4 regions of the Aeromonas sp. AE23HZ002T15 genome follow, and region 1 is predicted to be linked to each of the others. Evidence: predicted binding sites of a transcription regulator. Region 1 holds the regulator's gene; each other region holds the start of a gene.
What was found. Region 1 encodes LexA, which represses DNA repair genes until DNA is damaged. Its sites were predicted from a motif close to ANCTGTNTNNNNANACAGNT; they were not measured.

Region 2: the regulator LexA is predicted to act here: its motif matches at 937-956, upstream of ACT5M9_RS01760 (DUF4250 domain-containing protein).
Region 3: the regulator LexA is predicted to act here: its motif matches at 4,007-4,026, upstream of dinB (DNA polymerase IV).
Region 4: the regulator LexA is predicted to act here: its motif matches at 2,570-2,589, upstream of recN (DNA repair protein RecN).

What each region holds. Positions count from the first base shown of each region.
Region 1 covers NZ_CM201342.1:2,435,442-2,440,815, forward strand. Annotated here, with positions in the region: gene ACT5M9_RS11340 (MATE family efflux transporter) at 1-114, opposite strand, end outside; gene ACT5M9_RS11345 (SCO family protein) at 137-763, opposite strand; gene ACT5M9_RS11350 (hypothetical protein) at 991-1,281, opposite strand; gene lexA (transcriptional repressor LexA) at 1,665-2,291, opposite strand; gene plsB (glycerol-3-phosphate 1-O-acyltransferase PlsB) at 2,506-4,929, shown strand; gene ubiA (4-hydroxybenzoate octaprenyltransferase) at 5,016-5,374, opposite strand, start outside.
Region 2 covers NZ_CM201342.1:396,223-401,596, reverse strand. Annotated here, with positions in the region: gene ACT5M9_RS01770 (fumarate hydratase) at 1-156, shown strand, start outside; gene ACT5M9_RS01765 (ImuA family protein) at 427-912, opposite strand; gene ACT5M9_RS01760 (DUF4250 domain-containing protein) at 1,144-1,341, shown strand; gene ACT5M9_RS01755 (glycogen/starch/alpha-glucan phosphorylase) at 1,737-4,211, shown strand; gene ACT5M9_RS01750 (SLC13 family permease) at 4,401-5,374, opposite strand, start outside.
Region 3 covers NZ_CM201342.1:3,646,246-3,651,619, forward strand. Annotated here, with positions in the region: gene ACT5M9_RS17065 (NADH:ubiquinone reductase (Na(+)-transporting) subunit D) at 1-413, shown strand, start outside; gene nqrE (NADH:ubiquinone reductase (Na(+)-transporting) subunit E) at 417-1,013, shown strand; gene nqrF (NADH:ubiquinone reductase (Na(+)-transporting) subunit F) at 1,031-2,254, shown strand; gene ACT5M9_RS17080 (FAD:protein FMN transferase) at 2,258-3,295, shown strand; gene nqrM ((Na+)-NQR maturation NqrM) at 3,389-3,613, shown strand; gene ACT5M9_RS17090 (hypothetical protein) at 3,693-3,899, opposite strand; gene dinB (DNA polymerase IV) at 4,029-5,081, shown strand; gene ACT5M9_RS17100 (methyl-accepting chemotaxis protein) at 5,148-5,374, shown strand, end outside.
Region 4 covers NZ_CM201342.1:1,149,800-1,155,173, reverse strand. Annotated here, with positions in the region: gene ACT5M9_RS05190 (manganese-dependent inorganic pyrophosphatase) at 1-546, opposite strand, end outside; gene recN (DNA repair protein RecN) at 858-2,522, opposite strand; gene nadK (NAD(+) kinase) at 2,635-3,519, opposite strand; gene grpE (nucleotide exchange factor GrpE) at 3,764-4,339, shown strand; gene dnaK (molecular chaperone DnaK) at 4,648-5,374, shown strand, end outside.

The sequences.
Region 1 (5,374 bases):
GGTATCCACCAGCCCCAGCAGCGGGGTGGTGACGTTGGAGAACACCATGGGCAGGGCCAGGGCAAATACGGCGTGGTGACGCTTGGGGTCCCGCAGCCAGGGCGGGATCAGCATGAGCAGAAGACCGGTTGAGGATTCACTGGTCCGCCAGCCGCACTATCTTGGCAAAGTCGGACACCATCCCATCCATCGACACCTGAGGCACCAGACCGGGTCCCGTCTTGGGACGGAACACGGCCACCAGCTTGCCCGCCGGGTCGGTCAGCACGATGGAGGCGGAGTGGTCTATCAGGTACTCATCCCTGCCGTGCTCCACGATGGAATAGACGAGGCCGAGGTTGCGCACGAAGGGGAACAGGTGGTTGTGGGGGGCGGTGACGGCCTTGAACTCGGGCTGGAAGAAGGCGGTGTAGTTTTTGAGGCGGGCGCTGTCATCGCGCTTGGGATCCGCCGAGACGAAGACCACCTGGCTGCTGGGAGCGATCTTTTTCAGCTCGGGGTAGGCGGAGCGCATCTCCGCCAGCGTGGTCGGGCAGATGTCCGGGCAATAGGTGTAGCCGAGAAACAGGAAGGTCCAGTGCCCCACCAGGCTGGTCTGGGTAAAGGGCTTGCCATCCCCGTCGGTCAGGGTGAAGGGATTGATGTCCCGCCCCGCCGGATAGTAGTCGGCCTGCTCCGGCTGGGCAGGCCTGGTCCAGTAATAAACGACCATGATGCTAACCACCAGCAGCATGAAAAACAGGGGGTAACGGGGTTTGACCATATAAAATTGAGCCTTGCCAGGGGTATCAGCCAGAGGATCGGGCCAAATGAAGGGTTATTGTAACCTGCCTGTGCCTGTTTCTGGCTACTCCGGGGTCTGAATACCGAGCAAGACCCGACCTCATCCGGGCTGGCAACCGGTCGTCCTTGCCCCTGCCAGGCTGAAATGCACCCAAGAAACAGAAGCCCCACACAAGGTGGGGCCTGGAACAAACGGGTGACGGGCACTCAGGGCCGCCACCGCTGCCGCACCTGGGGACGCCTGACGACGGCATGCAGAGGAACGACAGGAGCTGTCCAGGGCGCATCCGGCAAGCCGATGTCGTGATGGCGACGAAACAGGCGCACCAGGCGCACTATCTTGTCCTTGGGACATCCCAGCCAGATGGTCCAGCCGCTCCCCTTGTGGTACACCCAGAGCGCATAGAACCACGTCATCCGGCTGCCCTTGATGAAGCGGGTGATGGAGGATGCGGGGGCCGTGTCCGGACCCGGATCCCATGGTGAGCTTGAAGCCATACCTGTCCTCCTTGCGCAACAGGCTACGTCGATCTGCGCCCTTGCCAGGGACAACGCAGGATCACGTGCTGACGCTATGGGCCGCTTCGGGTCATGGGACATCCGAGCGACTCTCCCTACTATCCCGCGCCGCCCCAGCGGCATCGGTGCTGCATCCCTGCGACCTTATGCTGGCCCGCTCAGGCTATCAACCGGGGTATGGCGACCCCTTGGCCCACCGGCGCGAGGCGAGCCATATCCAAGGATATATCTGAAATGCCGGCCCTGCGGCGGTGGTGTGGTCTGAGGAGAACAAAAATGACGGGAAGGAGGAGGGGCAACGGAAACGAAAGGCACAGAAACGACACGGCCTCCCTGAGGAGGCCGTTTGATGGCTGCCGGCATCACATCCAGTCGGCGTTGCGGATAACGCCGACCGCCAGGCCCTCTATGGTGAGGTGCTGGCTGGCGAGATCCACCGAGATGGGGGAGAGCTCTTCGTTCTCCGGCAACAGCCACACCTGGCTGCCCTTGCGCTGGAAGCGTTTGACGGTGACATCCTCATCGAGGCGGGCGACCACCACCTGGCCGTTGCGCACGTCCTGGGTCTTGTGCACCGCCAGCAGATCCCCGTCCATAATGCCGATGTTCTTCATGCTCATGCCTTGGACCCGCAGCAGGAAGTCTGCCCGCGGATGGAAAAGGGCGGGATCCACCTGATAGTGGCTCTCGATATGCTCCTGGGCCAGTATGGGCTCGCCGGCGGCAACCTTGCCGATGAGGGGCAGGCCACTCTCTTCCGCCGGGGCTTCCTCTTCCTCGAGCAGCAGACGGATGCCGCGGGAGGTGCCGGGCATGATCTCGATGACCCCTTTCTTGGCCAGGGCCTTCAGATGTTCCTCGGCCGCATTGGCCGACTTGAAACCAAGCTTCTGGGCAATCTCGGCACGAGTCGGCGGCATGCCGGTCTCGTTCATGTTCGCCTTGATAAGCTCCAGCACTTCAGCCTGGCGGGGAGTAAGGGGTTTCATAACATGGGCACCTGTCTTTTTATACAGCACACTGGCAGTATATACAGTGCTGGGGCCAAGGCAAGGCGTTGCTGATATTTGTCCCGCCTCCGTCGCACTTATTGCCACAAATGACCCATTCTTGATCCTGTGCCGCCACTCATCCTACCTCTCGGCGACAAGCCAGCGGTGTTTTGTTATGCTCACGCCGCATTTTTTTGGAGAGCAGACACCCATGTCCATCGGACAGAAGATTTCCAGAGCCATTCTGCAATGGCCGGTCAGCGGCTTGGTCAATCACAAGAGCCTGCCGGAAAACCCCATTACGGAACTGGACCTGGACCCGGCCAGACCCATTGTCTATGCCCTGAAAACCAGCTCGATCACCGACCTGATGACCCTGCAGCAGTGCTGCGAGGATCTCGGCCTGCCCGGTCCCTTCACCCCGCTGGAACTGGGTGGTCAGCTGCTGCCGCGCTATGTCTGTCTGGATCGCCCGCCTCCCCTGTTTGGCAAGCGCACCAAGCCGCTGCCCTTCCTGCAAGAGTTTCACCAGCTGCTGGACCTGCACAAGCAGGATCCGGCGCTGGATATTCAGGTCGTCCCCGTCACCCTGTTCTGGGGCCGCGGCCCGGGCCGGGAGGGGGAAGAAGCCTCCGGCTGGAACATCATCAGCAGCCTGGCGCCGAACCGCCTCAAGAAGGCGCTGATCGTGATCCTCAAGGGTCGCGAGAACCTGGTGCGCTTCTCCCCGCCCCTCTCCCTACGCTACATGGCGGACAAGCACGGCACCGACGAGGCCATAGCCCACAAGCTGGCGCGGGTGGCGCGCACCCATTTCAGCCGCCAGCAGCTCGCCGCCACCGGCCCCAAGCTGCCGAACCGCAACCTGCTGTTCAAGCAGTTGCTGGACTCCGGCGTGATCCAGCAGGCCATAGAGGAAGAGGCCGAGCGCGAGGGCATCAGCCTGGAGAAGGCGCAGAAGCGCGCCCACGGCTACATGGACGAGATCGCCTCCGACTTCTCCTACCGGCTGATCCGCCTCGGCGAGAGCTTCCTCGGCTGGCTCTGGAACAAGCTCTATCGCGGCCTCTCGGTCAACGGCGCCGAGCGGGTACGCCAACTGGCCCAGGAAGGGCACGAGATCGTCTACGTGCCCTGCCATCGCAGCCACATGGACTACCTGCTGCTCTCCTACGTCATCTATCACCAGGGCATGGTGCCACCCCACATCGCGGCGGGCATCAACCTGAACTTCTGGCCGGCGGGCCCCATCTTCCGCCACGGCGGCGCCTTCTTCATCCGCCGCACCTTCAAGGGCAACCCGCTCTACAGCACGGTATTCCGTGAATACCTGAACCTGCTGTTCGCCAAGGGCTACTCGGTGGAGTTCTTCACCGAGGGTGGCCGTTCGCGCACCGGCCGCCTGCTGCCCCCCAAGACCGGCATGCTGGCCATGACTCTGCAGGCCATGATGCGCGGGCTGGACAGGCCGGTCACCCTGGTCCCCGTCTATCTCGGCTATGAGCACGTGATGGAGGTGAACACCTATCACAACGAGCTCAAGGGCAGCCGCAAGGAGAAGGAGAGCTTCCTGCAGGTACTCGGCATATTGCGCAAGCTGCGCAACTACGGCCGCGGCTTCGTCAACTTCGGCGAACCCCTGACCCTCAACGGCTACCTCGGCGAACATGTGCCGAACTGGAAGGAGAGCATAGGCAAGGAGGAGCGCCCGGAGTGGATGGCTCCCACCGTCAACCAGCTTGCCGAGCTCCTGATGACCCGCATCAACGACGCCGCCGCCGTCAACGGCCTGACTCTGAGCGCCCTGGCCCTGCTGGCCGCCGAGCGCCACGCCCTGACCCGGGACGAACTGCAGGCCCAGCTCAACACCTATCTGGATCTGCTCAAGCAGGTGCCCTACAGCCCCCAGAGCACCCTGCCGGACGAGGATGCCAGGACACTGCTGGATCAGGCGATGGAGCTCAACAAGTTCGAGGTGAGCGAGGACAAGCTCGGCCAGATCATTAGCCTGGACCGCTATCAGGCGATCCTGCTGACCTACTACCGCAACAACATACTGCACCTGTTCGCCCTGCCGTCCCTGGTGGCGGCGCTGATCGAACGCTGCGAGGGGATAGGCCGCTCGGAGATCGTCGCCCGCTGCGTCGACATATACCCCCTGCTCAAGACGGAGCTGTTCCTGCGCTATGAAGAGGAGGAGCTGCCGGCACTGGTGGATGCCCTGCTGGCCGAGCTGCAGCGTCAGCAGCTGATCGAAGCCCGCGACGGCGGCTACTGGGTCAACCCGATCAACCAGATGCGGCTGCTGCTGCTGGCGGAGAGCATTCAGGAGACGCTGCAACGCTACGCCATCGTGCTGACCCGCTTGCTGGCCCAGCCCCGCATCGAGGCGGAGCAGCTGGAGGCGGATGGCCTGATGATGGCGGAGCGCCTCGGCACCCTTCACGGCATCAACGCCCCCGAGTTCTTCGACCAGAAGCTGTTCAGCACCCTGATCCACTCCCTGCGCCGGGAAGGCTATCTGGACACCGGCAGCAAGCCGGATCTCGGCCGCTTCCAGGCCCTGGCCGACAACATAGTGCCGCTGCTCAGCACCCGGATCCGCCGCACCATAGAAGCGGGCAACCGGATCTGATGCCCTGATAAGGCATCATGGAAAATAAAAAGGCCGCATCAGATGCAGCCTTTTTCATGGGTGCTGCCCCCGGAGCATGGGTCTGCCTAGAGGTAGTGGAGCACCACCCCGATCAGCACCAGGGCCCCCACGTAGTTGTTGTTCAGGAACGCCTGGAAGCAGGCCTCGCGCTGACGCTCCCGGATGAGCCGCTGCTGATAGACGAACAGTGCTGCCGCCCCCAGCAGGCCCCAGTAGTAACTCGAGCCAAGCGCCATCAGCTGGCCCACCAGCAACAGGATCAGCAGGGTCGCCAGTTGCAGCACGCCGATGATCCGCTTGTCGTGGCGGCCGAACAGGATGGCGCTCGATTTCAGCCCCAGCTTGAGGTCATCGTCCCTGTCCACCATGGCGTACTGGGTGTCGTAGGCGATGGTCCACAGCAGGTTCGCGAGAAACAGCAGCC
Region 2 (5,374 bases), 2.0 Mb from region 1:
GCATTCGCCGATCTCGGCATGGAAGCCATCTACGAGTTCGAGGTGGAAGACATGCCAGTGACGGTGGCCGTCGATTCCCAGGGAAACAACATCCACGAGACGGGTCCGGCCTACTGGTCTGCCAAGATTGCCGAACTGGATGTGAAACTCGCCTGAGTCGAGCCTGCGGGCATGGCATCCCTTGGATGAGGGCTCGCAGGGAAGGTCTCAAGGTCCATCAGATATGACAAAAGGCGACCTCAGGGTCGCCTCTCTTATGGTGAACGATCATCTTTTCCCGCTCACCGCTCACCGCTCACCGCTCACCGCTCACCGCTTACCGCATATGCCCACCAATGGCGACAGCCTGCGGTAGCGGCCCGAGCAGAAAGTGGGCGCCAGACCGAAGTACCACCAGCTTGTCGCGCTCCTTATCCGAGTCAAACCTCAGTGATTGAGATAGATGTCCTGCTCCCCGTAGTTGAGGCCCGGGTGTTGAGGGGGGAGGGCGCGTGGTTCGAAGAATCGGGTCAGCACCCCGCGACCCTGTCCCAATTTGTTCAACTTGGCGCGATCCAGGGCGACCTGTTCGGGCAGCCAGGTCAGCACGGCGGCGCAATGACCGTTGCCGAGGCTCTGTTCCAGCATGCGCTGCCAGTTCTTGATCTTGGCCCCATGCACCACCAGCACCCTGGCGGGATCGATCCCCTGCGCCTGCCACTGCTCGGCCACCGGCAAGCCTGGCGGGGCGATCAGCAGGATCCAGCCGCCATTATCCTGGCTCAGCCGTCCCAGCTCGCTCAGCAAGGGCGTCTCGGGCTGCGAGGCTGCCGGGCGGTGCTCACCTTCAACCTTGGCCTGGTGGCGGGTGGGCCAGGGGGCTATCAGGCCGACAGAGGAGGATGGGATGCGGTGGCTCAGGGGCTGGCTCATATGTTTTTCCTGTATGAATAACCATGCTGTATGTACATACAGTAGTTGTAACTGGCGTCAGTGACAAGTCGTTTTCGGTGGAAAATGTGAGCCCATTAACAGAGATTTTAGTTATCTAATTGAATATAAAGATAATTTAAAATTTCATCGGGTTGGGTGTTTTTTGCGCTATGGACAAAGCGGGGGCGGAAGGTCATGGTTATACAGTATGTATGAGGAGGAGGGATCGGGATGGACGTCAGCACCTTGCAACGGTTGGACGCCAATATTCTGCTCGGGATCATCAACGAGAAGCTGCGGCTGGAGTGCGATGGTCTGGAAGAGCTGTTGGCCTACTACGACATGACGGAAGATCAGCTGGCCACGCGCTTGCAGCAGATCGGCTATCACTACGATCCCATGAGCAACCAGTTCAAGGCTCATGGGTAATAAGACGAGAAAGGTGCTCCAACTGGGGCACCTTTCTTTTATTGTGGAAATGATCCCGTGAAGATTGAAATCGCTTTCAGAATCAATCTGGAAGGTCGTTATTTTCACGTATTTTCAGACGCTTTCAAGCATTGAAAACCTATTCATGAATCCAGCTTTTCTATTTTCATTTAACATCATGATTTATTTAATTATTTATATTTTCATCGCCCACGTTTTGGAAAGGGCTTTCAGGCTTGAACTGTCATTTTTATACGTTAAAGTGTGACTCATGTTAACGTTTCACCCATCGGCTTTGGCTAGTATGCACATGCCGGAACATATTCAGATATAACAACAGTGCCGGTCCCGAAATGGGATAACATTTTTTTATTTGTAACGAAGGAAAATGGTTTATGGCTACCAAGAAGAAGACAGACCAGGATCTCCAACTGGATAAAGATCAGCTTAAAGCGAGTATCGTGCGTCACCTGCGTTCTACCTTGGGGACAAGCGAACTGAAAGCCTCGCCAGAAGCGTGGTGGAAAGCGACGGCCGCCGCCGTCAACGAACAGGTATACGAGCGCCTGACCCGTACTCAGCAGACTCATCTCAAGAAAGACACTCGTGCGATTCACTACCTCTCTGCTGAATTCCTGATGGGGCGTCTGACCTCCAACAACCTGCACAACCTCTCCCTCTACAAGACCTGTGAAGAGGCCTTGGGTGAGCTCGGCCTCGAACTCACCGATCTGTGCGAACAAGAGCCCGACATGGCGCTCGGCAACGGTGGCCTCGGTCGTCTGGCTGCCTGCTTCATCGACTCCCTCGCCACCCTGAACTACCCGGCGGTGGGCTATGGCATTCATTACGAGCACGGCCTGTTCCGTCAGGAGATCCAGGATGGTCGCCAGATCGAGCGTCCGGACTCCTGGCGCGAATATGGCAACCCCTGGGAGATCTGCCGCCCGGAATCCGTGCAGGAGATCCCGCTCTATGGCTATGTGGAGACAGTATTCGGCGACAACGGCGGCCTGAAGAAGGTATGGCACGCCGGTCGCAAGATCAAAGGGGTGCCCTGGGACATTCCTGTGGTGGGCTTTGGTGGTCACACCGTCAACATCCTGCGCCTGTGGGAGTCCCGTGCCTCCGAGTTCTTCGACTGGGACGTGTTCAACGCCGGCGGTTATGTCGACTCCCAGGCGGAGAAGGCCCAGGCCGAGACCATCTCCAAGGTGCTCTACCCGAACGATGAGACCGACGCCGGTAAGGAGCTGCGCTTGATCCAGCAGTACTTCTTCTGCGCCTGCTCTATCAAGGACATCATGCGCCGCTACAAGCGTGCCCATGGCAGCGACTTCACCCACTTCGCCGCCCAGATCGCCATCCAGCTCAACGATACCCACCCGACCGTGGCCATTCCCGAGCTGATGCGCGTGCTGGTGGATGAAGAGGGACTGAGCTGGGAGGCTGCCTGGGCCATCAGCTACGGGGTCTTCTCTTACACCAACCACACCCTGCTGCCGGAGGCGCTGGAGAAGTGGTCGGTCAGCCTGTTCGAGAAGGTGCTGCCCCGCCATCTCGAGATCATCTACGAGATCAACGCCCAGTTCCTGAATCAGCTGGTGGAGCCCAAATGGCCGGGTAACGATGCCATCAAGGCCAAGCTCTCCATCATCGAGGAGGGGGCGGTGCGCAAGGTACGCATGGGCAACCTATGCGTGGTGGGCTCCTCCAAGGTCAACGGGGTGGCCGAGATCCACTCCAAGCTGGTGAAAGAGGATCTCTTCCCCGAGTACGCCGAGCTGTGGCCCCAGAAGATGTGCAACGTCACCAATGGCGTGACTCCCCGTCGCTGGCTGCTGGCCTGCAACCCCGAACTCGCCGGGCTCTACAACGAGGTGGTGGGCAAGGAGTGGCCGCTGCAGCTGGACAAGCTGCGCGGCGTGGTGAAGTTTGCTGACGACAAGGCGTTCCAGCAGCAGTTCATGACAATCAAACGTCATAACAAGGAGAAGCTAGTCAAGGTGATCAAGGCCGAGACCGGCATCGATGTGAGTGCCGAGGCGATCTTCGACGTGCAGATCAAGCGCTTGCACGAGTACAAGCGCCAGCAGCTGAACCTCATCCACATCATGGCGCTCTACCGCCGTCTGCTGGCCAACCCGGACTACGACATGCACCCGCGGGTGTTCATCTTCGGCTCCAAGGCGGCCCCTGGCTACAAGCTGGCCAAGGACATCATCTATGCCATCAACAAGCTGGCGGATCGGGTCAACAACGACGCCCGCATCCAGGGCAAGCTGAAGGTGGTGTTCATGCCGAACTACCGGGTGAGCCTGGCGGAGAAACTGATCCCGGCCGCCGACGTGTCCGAGCAGATCTCCACCGCCGGCTACGAGGCCTCGGGGACTGGCAACATGAAGATGGCTCTCAACGGTGCCATCACCATCGGCACCCTGGATGGGGCCAACATCGAGATTGCCGAGGAAGCCGGTGCCGAGAACTGCGCCATCTTCGGCCTGAACGTGGACGAGGTGAAGGCGCTCAAGGGTCGTGGTTACAACCCCTATGACTTCTACTACGCAAACTCCGAGCTGAAAGCCGTGTTGGACTGGTTCGACACCGACTACTTCACACCGGGTCGTCCGGGCGAGCTCTCCTCCATCAAGCGCTCCTTGCTGGAAGGGGGAGACCCTTATCTGACTCTGGCGGACTTCGCCTCCTACTCGGACGCCCACAAGCTCATCGATACCTGGTATCGGGATCCGGCGCTCTGGGCGAAGAAGGCCATCATCAACTCGGCCACCATGGGCAAGTTCAACTCCGACCGCTCCATCCAGGATTACGTGGACCGGATCTGGAACCTGAAAGCCTGCAACGTCGGCTAAGTCCCTCGACAGCCAAACCCCCGCACCGCGGGGGTTTTTTATTTCGCCATGGATGGGATTTTCATGGTGAAGGCACTGCCTTCCCCTTGGTGGTGGGGGCGAGATGCAAAGCGCTCATAGGCAGAGAAGCGTGCGGATACAAAAAAGGCCCCATTAGGGGCCTTGTAGAGAAGCAGGGGATGGCCCTGCTCAGTGCAGGATATCGCCGAAGCAGTAGGCCAGCAGGGTCAGGATCACGGTGAATACCAGGTTCAGCACCAGGCCGGCCCGCATCATCTCCCGCTGCTGGATATGGCCGCTGGCGAAGACGATGGCGTTCGGCGGCGTGGCCACCGGCAGCATGAAGGCGCAGGAGGCGCCGACCGCGATGAGCACGGAGACGACGATGGGGGAGACCCCCAGTGCCTCGGCCACCCCGGCGAACAGCGGCACCAGCAGGGCGGCGGTGGCGGTGTTGGAAACCAGCTCGGTCAGGAACACCACGAAGGCGGCGAGGCAGAGCAGGATCACGAAGATCGGCATGGTGGCCAGGCTGCTGGAGAGGTGCTCCGCCAGGAAGGCGTTGGCACCGGTCTGCTTCAAGATGGAGCTCAAGGTCAGGCCACCCCCGAACAGCAGCAGCACGCCCCAGTCGGTGTTCTGGTTGATGTCATCCCAGTTGGCCACCCGGCTGACGGCGATGGCGAGGATGGCCCCCATGGCGATCAGGGTATCGAACTGGGGAATGCCGCCGAGCGCCGCGGCGATGGGCTGGGAGCCTATCCACAGCAGCACCGTGGTCAGGAAGATGAGCAAGGTAGTCTTGCGCTGACCGGTCCACTCTATGGTGACCTGCTCGGTGCTGACCTGATGAGACAGATCCGGGCGGGTGACCAGGTAGAGCAGGCCTATGCCTACCGGCATGAAGATGAGTACCACCGGGATGCCGAATTTCAGCCAGTCGGTGAAGCCAAGGCCCATCTGGGCGGCGGCGATGGCGTTGGGGGGGCTGCCCACCAGGGTGCCGATGCCGCCGATGCTGGCGCTGTAGGCCACCCCCAGCAGGACGAAGACTAGGGTGCGGCGCTCCTTGTGAACGTCGAGGCCTTTGAGCATGCCGAGAGCCAGCGGCATCATCATGGCGGCGGTGGCGGTGTTGCTGATCCACATGGAGAGGGCCGCCG
Region 3 (5,374 bases), 1.2 Mb from region 1:
CCCAGATGGCGGTGATCGCATCCCTGGTTATCGTGGTTGACCAGGTGCTCAAGGCCTATGCCTATGACATTTCCAAGCAACTGTCGGTGTTCGTCGGCCTCATCATCACCAACTGTATCGTGATGGGTCGTGCCGAAGCCTATGCCATGAAGAGCGCTCCACTGCCCTCCTTCCTGGACGGCATCGGCAACGGTCTGGGCTATGGTGCCGTGCTGCTGGCCGTGGCCACGGTGCGCGAGATCCTGGGCTCCGGCACCTGGTTCGGCATCGAGCTGCTGCCGCTGGTGAACAACGGTGGCTGGTATGTGCCTAACGGCCTGCTGCTGCTGCCGCCGAGTGCATTCTTCATCATTGGTCTGATCATCTGGGGCGTACGCACCAAGGATCCCAAGCAGGTGGAGGCAAAGGATTAAGGTATGGAACACTATCTGAGTCTGTTGATTCGTTCGATCTTCATCGAAAACCTGGCGCTCTCCTTCTTCCTGGGGATGTGTACCTTCTTGGCGGTGTCCAAGAAGGTCAAGACCGCCATGGGTCTGGGTATCGCCGTCATTGTGGTACAGACTGTGGCCGTTCCGGCCAACAACCTGATCTACAACTACGTGCTGAAAGACGGCGCCTTGGTACAGGGCCTGGATCTGAGCTTCCTGAGCTTCATCACCTTCATCGGGGTGATCGCGGCCCTGGTGCAGATCCTGGAGATGGCGCTGGACAAGTATTTCCCCGCGCTCTACAACGCGCTCGGCATCTTCCTGCCGCTCATCACGGTGAACTGCGCCATCTTCGGTGGCGTCTCCTTCATGGTGCAGCGTGACTACAACTTCGTGGAGTCTGTGGTCTATGGGGTTGGCTCGGGTGCCGGTTGGATGCTGGCCATCGTGGCGATGGCGGGGATCCGCGAGAAGATGAAGTACTCCGATGTTCCGGAAGGCCTGCGCGGCCTCGGCATCACCTTCATCACCGCGGGTCTGATGGCGCTGGGCTTCATGTCCTTCTCTGGTATTTCCCTGTAATCGGAAAGGAAATATAGATGGAAATTATTCTGGGTGTGGTCATGTTCACCGTGATCCTGCTGGCCCTGGTGGCAGTCATTCTGTTCGCCAAGTCCAAGCTGGTGACCGCGGGTGACGTGACAATCAGCATCAACGGCGACCCGGCCAAGGCTGTCACCAGCCCGGCGGGTGGCAAGCTGCTCGGCGTTCTGGCCGGCAGCGGTATCTTCGTCTCCTCTGCCTGTGGCGGCGGCGGTTCCTGTGGTCAGTGCAAGGTGCGGGTGAAGGCCGGCGGCGGCGACATCCTGCCGACCGAGCTGGACCACATCAGCAAGGGCGAGGCCCGTCATGGGGAGCGTCTGGCCTGTCAGGTCACAGTGCGCTCCGACATGGACATCGAACTGCCCGAAGAGATCTTCGGGGTGAAGAAGTGGGAATGTACCGTCATCTCCAATGACAACAAGGCCACCTTCATCAAGGAGCTCAAGCTGCAGATCCCGGATGGCGAGAGCGTGCCGTTCCGCGCCGGTGGTTATATCCAGATCGAAGCCCCTGCACACCATGTGCAGTACAAGAACTTCGATATTCCCGAGGAATATCGCGGTGATTGGGATCGCTTCAAGATCTTCGAGCTGGAATCCAAGGTCAATGAGCCGATCATCCGTGCTTATTCCATGGCCAACTATCCGGAAGAGTTCGGCATCATCATGCTGAACGTGCGGATAGCGACCCCGCCGCCGAGCAACTGGACTGCGCCTCCCGGCCAGATGTCCTCCTACATCTTCAACCTGAAGGCAGGGGACAAGGTGACCATCTCTGGTCCGTTCGGCGAGTTCTTCGCCAAGGACACCGACGCCGAAATGGTGTTCATCGGCGGTGGTGCGGGCATGGCGCCGATGCGTTCCCACATCTTCGATCAGCTGCGCCGTCTGAAGACCAAGCGCAAGATGAGCTTCTGGTACGGTGCCCGTTCCAAGCGCGAGATGTTCTATGTCGAGGACTTCGACATGCTGGCGGCCGAGAACGAGAACTTCACCTGGAACGTCGCCCTGTCTGATCCGCAACCGGAAGACAACTGGGACGGCTACACCGGCTTCATCCACAACGTGCTGTTCGAGAACTATCTGAAGAACCACGAGGCGCCGGAAGATTGCGAGTTCTACATGTGCGGGCCTCCCGTCATGAACGCGGCCGTCATCAACATGCTGAAAAACCTCGGCGTTGAAGATGAAAACATCCTGCTGGATGACTTCGGTGGTTAATCCATGCACAGCGTTGTAAAGACCTGGCTAGCCTTCGGGCTAGCCTTTTTCTTGACTGGGTGCGGTCAGGAAACGGTCCAATCCAAGCCGGAGATCCACATCACCGGCAGCACCATGGGTACCTACTACTCCATCAAGGTGGCGGATGATGCCGTCAAGGATGGAGCCAAATTACAGGCCGAGGTCGATGTCCTGCTGGAGCGGGTCAACGATCAGATGTCCACCTACAGGCCGGACTCCGAGCTGTCCCGCTTCAACCAGCACAGGGACAACACCCCTGTGGTGGTCTCCCGGGACACCGCACGGGTGGTGACCGAGGCCATGCACATCGGCCGCGAGAGCCGCGGCGCGCTGGACGTGACCGTGGGCCCCCTGGTCAATCTGTGGGGCTTTGGCCCGGACGCGAAGCCGACCAAGGTGCCGTCCGATGACCTGATCAGCCAGACCCGCCAGAAGACCGGACTCGGCAACTTGCACGTGATCACCTCCGCCGATGCGGATACCCTGCAAAAAGACATCCCGGATCTCTACGTGGATCTCTCCGCCATCGCCAAGGGCTTCGGGGTGGACAAGGTCGCCGAGTATCTGGAATCCCAGGGGGCGCGCAACTACCTGGTGGAGATCGGCGGTGAGCTGCGCCTCAACGGGGTCAACGGCAAGGGGCACCCCTGGCGGGTGGCCATCGAAAAGCCGACCGCCAATGCCGGCACCGTACAGGAGGTGATCCAGCCGGGGGACAATGGCGTGGCCACCTCGGGGGACTATCGCAACTACTACGAGCTGGATGGCAAGCGCTTCTCCCACACCATAGATCCGCTGACGGGCAAGCCCATCCAGCATCGCATGGTGTCGGTGACCGTGATCCACCCCTCCTGCATGACCGCAGACGGGCTGGCGACGGCGCTCACCGTCATGGGACCGGAGAAGAGTCTGGCCTATGCCAAGGAGCAGGGGCTGGCGATCTTCGTGATCACCAAGACGGATACCGGCTTTGAAGAGTCCTACTCGGATGCCTTCAAGCCCTATCTGGTGAAAAAGTAACGGACGGCCATCCCCCGGGGGTGGCGGTTTCGACGCATTCAATGCACGGGTGCCGCCAGGCGGCATCCGGTTAAACAGTAAGGGGGTAATAGCATGCAGACTTTTCTGATCACCTTCGGGGTGTTTCTGGCGGTGGTGGTGGCCATGGCTATCGGCTACATCTTCCAGAAGAAGACCATCTCCGGCTCCTGTGGCGGCCTCGGCACCATAGGGATCGAAAAGGAGTGCGACTGCCCGGAGCCCTGTGACAACCGCAAGAAGAAGATGGCCAAGGAAGAGGCCCGTCGCAAGATGCTGGAAGAGCACCGCATCATCTGATCCGCGTTGTCGCGATGAAACCTGTGATGGCGAGCCGACCCCGTGGTCGGCTCGTTTCTTTTGGGGCAGGGAGCCAGGGTCAGTAATCGTATTGCTTGCAGGATTTTTTATTGAATTCGGCCTTCCTGCGGGCCAGCTCCTCCCGGGTACCCAGCTCATCCCCCTGCGCGATGGCCTTCTCCAGTATCTCGATGCGCTCGAACAGCCAGCTGCATTCGGCGGTCGGGTAATCTTTCGCGATCCCCGACAGCGGCAACAGGCAGAGCGCCAGCCAGATTGCTTTCATCCTTCCTCCTCCTTGAGTCTTGTATGGATGGTGCCTTCGGAGTCTAGATGCCTCCCGTGCCCCCGTGACTGGCAGAAATAGCAGGGCTGGGGTAGCATGGAGATGTTTCCTGTCTATTTATACAGTGGTATGCGCAAGATCATTCACATCGACATGGACTGCTTCTTCGCGGCGGTGGAGATGCGGGACAACCCGGCCCTGAGAGAGGTGCCGCTCGCCATCGGTGGCTCCGCCGATCGACGTGGGGTCATCTCCACCTGCAACTATGTGGCGCGCCGCTTCGGGGTGCGCTCCGCCATGCCGAGCGGTCTGGCCAAGAAGCTCTGCCCGCCCCTGGTGCTGATCCCGGGTCGCATGGCGGTCTATAAGGAGGTCTCCCGCCAGCTGAGGGCCATCTTCCTGCGCTACACCGAACTGGTGGAGCCCCTCTCCCTCGACGAGGCCTATCTCGACGTCACCGACAGCCCCCACTGCGGCGGCAGCGCCACCCTGATGGCCGCCGAGATCCGCGCCGCGATCAAAGCCGAGCTGGGACTGACCGCCTCCGCCGGGGTGGCCCCCAACAAGTTCCTGGCCAAGCTCGCCTCCGAGCAGCGCAAGCCGGACGGCCTGTTCGTGATAAGGCCCCAGGAGGTGGACGAGTTCGTGCGCCTGCTTCCCCTGGCTAAGTTGCCCGGCATAGGCCGCAAGACCGCCGATCGGCTGGAGTCGCAAGGCCTTTATTCCTGCGAAGATGCCAGGGCCATGAGCCACGAGGAGCTGGTCACCCGCTTCGGCAAGCTGGGGGAGATGCTGACCGGTCGTATCTGGGGTCAGGACGATCAGCCGGTACAGGCCTCAAGGGTGCGCAAGAGTGTCGGGGTGGAGACCACCCTCAGCAGCGACGTGCTGGACGAGGAGGCTTGCTGGGTCGTGCTGAGCCAGCTCATTCCCGAGCTGGAGCTGCGTTTTGCCAAGGCCTGCCCCGCCGAGATGCTGATGGGGCAGGGGATCAAGCTGAAATTCGCCGACTTTCAGCAGACGACTGTCTATCGCAAGGGCAGCTATCAGGCCGCCCGCTTCCACGATCTGCTGCACGAGGGACTGCATAGGGCTCAAGGAAAACCCATTCGCCTGCTCGGCCTGGTGGTCGGGCTGCCGAGCGCCGGGGAGCGTAATCAACTTAGTCTGGATCTCTGCTGATTTAGTTAAGTTTCTGTTTCCAAATCCGATACAGTGGTTACATCTGTAGAAGTTAGGAAATCATGCATGAGTTCTCTTTCTGTTCAGGGACGGATCACCCTGATCGCCGGTTGTTGCCTCCTGGCCAGTGCCGCCGCACTGGTCGCCTCATCCCTCTTCAACGCGGCCCGTATGCAGGAGCAGGTGCTCGCTTCCACGACCCTGGAGGCGCAGCACGCGGCAGAAAACTGGATGCAGGCCATGGGCGCTACCCAGGCCGCCCGGGTGACCAGCTACCTCGATGAGGCCTATTT
Region 4 (5,374 bases), 1.3 Mb from region 1:
GCGCTCGAGCAGGGTCTGGGCGAAGGGGGCCAGCTCCAGTTCGGCGATGGGCAGCAGCCGCTCGACCGCGAGCCTGTCCTGTTCCGTGGTGGTGGGGGAGGTGAAGTTGAAGGTGTCGCTGACGATGGCCCCCAGCAGCAGCCTTGCCTGGGCGCGGGACAAGTCATCATAACCCATCAGCTCCAGCAGCACGGTGGCGCTGCAGCCCACCGCCCTCACCCAGGCATCGAGGGGGCCACGGGTGATCAGGGTGCCGATGCGATGGTGATCGATAAGCCCCTGCACATCGGCATCGGCCAACCCTTCCGGTCCCTGCTCCAGCTCGCTGAAATCTACCAGAAAGACAGGTTTGTCGGCCACGCTGCCCGTCAGCACGGGAGGCGCCTCGACCCCTGCCGTCTCCAGGATGAAGCGGGTCTCGGCGATGGGCGTACCGAGGGCGAAGGCCTGGGCGGGGCGACCCTGGCTATTGAGCCAGTCGGCGGTGACCAGGGCGCTGCAGATGCTGTCGCTGTCGGGATTCTTGTGACCAAACACATGAAGCATGGGGGAGTCCTGATATAGGGGGCCTCGGCTGCATGAAGCTGTCATGCGCAATGGTAAAGAAGGCCGTGGTAAAGAGGAGTATAGGGCCGGGAAGACTCAGAGTTGAGCCAGCGGCGTTGCCGACTCACTCTACTGCCAGGGCGATACGGGATCAACATCGGTCAGCGGCGGCTTGAGTGAACGGGTTGTGACTGACAGAGATGCTGTGATGGATGAAATTCGTCGCCAGATGACGGTTATGCAGTCAAATATGCTGATGTCGACAGTGCCATGCTGGCGGAAGGGGCACTGGGCCCCTCCCGTCAGGAGCGTCAGGAGGCGAGCAGCTCGCGGGCATTGGCCAGGGTGTTGTCGGTGATCTGATCTCCCCCGAGCAGGCGGGCCAGCTCGTTGAGACGCGCCTTGGCAGTGAGCGCCTGCATCTGGGTTTCCGTGGTCTTGCCGTCGGTGTGCTTGCTCACCACCATGTGCTGATGGCCCTTGCCCGCCACCTGTGGCAGGTGGGTGACCACCATCACCTGGGTGGACTCGCCGAGCTGGCGCAAGAGGCGCCCCACCACGGCCGCGGTCGGGCCGCTGATCCCCACGTCCACCTCATCGAAGATGAGGGTCGGTGTGGAGATCTTGCGAGCGCTGATGACCACGATGGCGAGGCTGATCCGTGACAGCTCACCGCCGGAGGCGACCTTGCCGAGCGGCTGGATGGGCTGCCCCGGGTTGGTGGTGACCATAAATTCCACCCGATCGATGCCGAGCGGCGACAGGCTGCTCTGGGCATCGGGGCGCACCTCTATGGTGAAACGGCCATCCGGCATGGCGAGCTCATGCATGCTGGCACTCACCTTGGTCCCCAGCTCTTCGGCATAACGCTGGCGGCTCTGGCTCAGCACCTCCGCCGCCTGTACGAAGGCGTGGCGGGCCCGAATCAGTTCGTCTTCCATGCCCTCGAGGCGCTCCTCGTCCGAGTTGAGACGGGCGAGATCGCTGGCCAGCTCCTGATGATGGTGGGCGAGCTCCGCCGGTTTGACATGGTGTTTGCGGGCCAGGTTGATGGCGCGGGAGAGGCGGGCCTCCAGCTCGTTGAAACGCTCGGGGTCGAGCTCCAGCCGATCGAGATAGCTGCGCAGCTCGCTGTGGCTCTCCTGCACGCCGATCAGGGCCTCATTGAGCATGCCGAGCACGTTGCCGAGCCGGCTGTCCATGGCCACCAGGGTCTCGGTCCTGTCCACCGCCAGCTGCAGCAGACCGGCGATGGTGGTCTCCTCGTTGTCATAGAGCAGATCCAGGCAGGCGCCGCACTCCTGCATCAGCTCGGTGCCGTTGGCCAGACGCTGGTGCTCCTCCTCGATCGCTTCAAACTCCCCCGGTTGCAGGGCGAATTCGTCCAGCTCCTGCACCTGGTACTCGATGAGCTGGCGGCGAGCCTCCCGCTGTTGTTGCTCGGCCTTGAGTCGGTTCAGTTCGTTCTGCAACTGGCGCCACTGCTGGTAATGGTGGCGCACATCGTCCAGCAGCAGGTGATGGCCGGCGTAGCCGTCCAGCAGGGCGAGCTGGTAATCGGGTTTGAGCAGCAACTGGTGGGCATGCTGGCCGTGGACGTTGACCAGGAGCTGGCCCAGGCTCTTGAGCTGTACCAGAGGCACCGGGACCCCGTTGATGTAGCTGCGGGATCGCCCCTCGGCGGAGAGCACGCGCCGCACTATGCACTCGCCCTCGTTCTCCAGCTCGTTGGCGACGAGCCAGGCCCGGGCGGCGGGGTTGCCATCCAGGAGGAAGCGCGCGCTGACCTCGGTCTTGTCACTGCCAGGCCGCACCATGCTGGCTTCGGCCCGCTCCCCGAGGCAAAGCCCGAGAGCATCGATGGCGATGGACTTGCCCGCCCCGGTCTCCCCTGTGATGCAGGTCATGCCGGCTTGCAAGTCGAGTTCGAGAAACTTGACGATGGCAAAGTTGGTGATGGTCAGTTGGGTCAGCATGGTTTCATCCTGTATGGGCCAACATTACTGTGTATGCATCCAGTATATACTGGTTTTACATACAGTAAAGTGTCGGCCCGTAGCAGGATGCAAAAGGGGCTTGACTATGGCGTCAGAACAGCTTGCTGCCCCAGCCGAGCTTGTTGCGCAGCACGTGGAAGTAGCTGTAATCCAGCGGATGAACCAGGTGCAGCTTGTGGTGGCTCTTCTTGATGAGGATCTCGTCCCCCGGATGCACCGCTAGGGTGACCTGGCCGTCGCAGCTCACCTGCATGGCGTCGTCCTGATTATCCGGCGAGACCAGCAGGCGCACCTCGCTGTCCGCGTCCAGCACAATGGGGCGGCTGCTCAGGGTGTGGGGGAACATGGGCACTAGCGTGATGGCGTTGAGTTTGGGGGTGAGGATGGCGCCCCCCGCCGAGAGGGAGTAGGCGGTGGAGCCGGTCGGGGTCGCGACTATGATGCCGTCCGAGCGCTGGCTGTACATGAAGCTGCCATCGATATAGACCTCGAACTCTATCATGTGGGCGATCTTGCCCGGGTGCAGCACCGCCTCGTTCACCGCGAGGTTGCTGGACTTGCGCTCCCCATGGCGATAGACGGCGGCCTCCAGCAGGAAGCGGTGTTCGCTCTTGAAGTGGCCGGAGAGCACCTGCTCCAGGGGCAGCAGATAATCCTGGGGCGAGAGATCGGTGAGAAAACCGAGGTTGCCCCGGTTTACCCCGATCACCGCCACGTCGAAGCGGGACAGCACCCGGGCTGCCCCCAGCATGTTGCCATCCCCGCCGACGACGATGGCGAGATCCGCCTGCTCCCCGAGTTGCACCAAGTCCATCAGGCTGTCGTTCTGGATCCCCAGGGTCTGGGCGACCCGGCTCTCGAGCAGCACCCGAAAGCCGCGGGTGCTCAGGTATTGATAGAGGCCCTTGAGGGTCTGGTTGGCGCCCTCATGATGGGGCTTGCCGATGAGGGCAACGGTTTTGAACGGAGAATCCATAGGTTATCGGGTCTGGGCCAAGTATTGAGGGGAGTATACCGCGCTTTGGTATGGATTTGTCTGCCTCCATGCGGACTTGGCTGATCCCGCCCTGAACGGCGATGAAAGAGTGGGCAAGAGGGCCTCCTCATCCATGTTCTGGCCTTTTCCCCTTGAAAGCGAGGGCTGCGTCCCCATAATAGCGCCATTGATCGCAGCTAGGCTGCCCCGATTGTTTGAAGTAACCCTGAATATTGGAGATGTCATGAACCACGAAGAGCAAAAGGTTGAAGCGATGGAGCAAGTGGAAGCCCAGCCAGTCGAGCCGACCGATGTAGACAGTGAAGTGACAGCCGAGCAGTCCCGCATCGCCGAGCTTGAAGCGCAACTGGAGGCGGCCCAGCAGGCGGCTGCCGACGAGCGTGAGCGTGCCGTGCGCGCCGTCGCCGAGATGGAAAACCTGCGCCGCCGCGCGGCCCAGGACGTGGAGAAGGCTCACAAGTTCGCGTTGGAGAAGTTTGCCGGTGAGCTGCTGCCCGTGCTGGACAACCTGGAGCGCGCCATCGAACTCGCCGACAAGGAAAATGAAGCCCTCAAGCCCATGATCGAAGGGGTTGAGCTGACCCTGAAGTCCATGCAGGGCGGGGTAGCCAAGTTCGGTCTGGTGGCGCTGGATCCCCAGAACCAGCCGTTCGACCCCAACGCCCACCAGGCGATGAGCATGATCGAGAACGCGGAGCTGGCGCCAAACACCGTCATCGCCGTGATGCAGAAGGGCTACGAGCTGAACGGTCGCGTCATCCGTCCGGCCATGGTGATGGTTTCCAAGGCACCGGCCTGAGCCTCATCCCCCCCATTGAGCCCGCCGCTCGGCGGGCTTTTTGTTGGCCGAGACCTGGCCTCTGCCGGGCTCAGGTTAAATCGGCACAGTTGATACAGTTTTTTTGCATCGGGGCTTGAAGCGCGAAGTTGCGACCCCATATAAGTGACAAGGCCACGGCGGCATCCTCGTTCTGCCCCCTGCCATGCGGGGCGACAAGAATTTGATGCCGGGAGCTTGAAAGCCACAGTGGCAGGCCCCACCTAGCCGTTAACGTATTTAAGGCGAGTACCTCGCCAGTTTATTCAAAGTATTTGGAGATTCGTCAAATGGGTAAAATCATCGGTATTGACCTGGGTACTACCAACTCCTGCGTCGCTATTCTGGATGGCGACCATGCTCGCGTGATCGAGAACGCGGAAGGCGACCGTACTACTCCGTCCATCATTGCCTATGCCGATGACGGCGAAATCCTGGTTGGTCAGCCGGCCAAGCGTCAGGCCATCACCAACCCGAAGAACACGCTGTTCGCCATCAAGCGTCTGATCGGCCGTCGTTTCGAAGATGACGAAGTACAGCGCGATCTGGAGATCATGCCGTACACCATCGCCAAGGCTGACAACGGCGATGCCTGGGTCGAAGTCAAAGGCAAGAAGATGGCACCGCCGCAGATCTCTGCCGAAGTGCTGAAGAAAATGAAGAAGACCGCCGAGGATTACCTGGGCGAGCCGGTGACCGAAGCGGTCATCACAGTACCGGCCTACTTCAACGACGCCCAGCGTCAGGCTACCAAGGATGCCGGTCGCATCGCGGGTCTGGACGTCAAGCGCATCATCAACGAGCCGACCGCCGCGGCCTTCGCCTATGGCGTGAACAAGGTCAAGGGTGAGCGCAAGGTCGCCGTATACGACCTGGGTGGCGGTACCTTCGACATCTCCATCATCGAGATCGACGAAGTGGAAGGTGAGACCACCTTCGAAGTACTGGCGACCAACGGTAACACCCACCTGGGTGGTGAAGACTTCGACAACCGCGTCATCAACTACCTGGTAGACG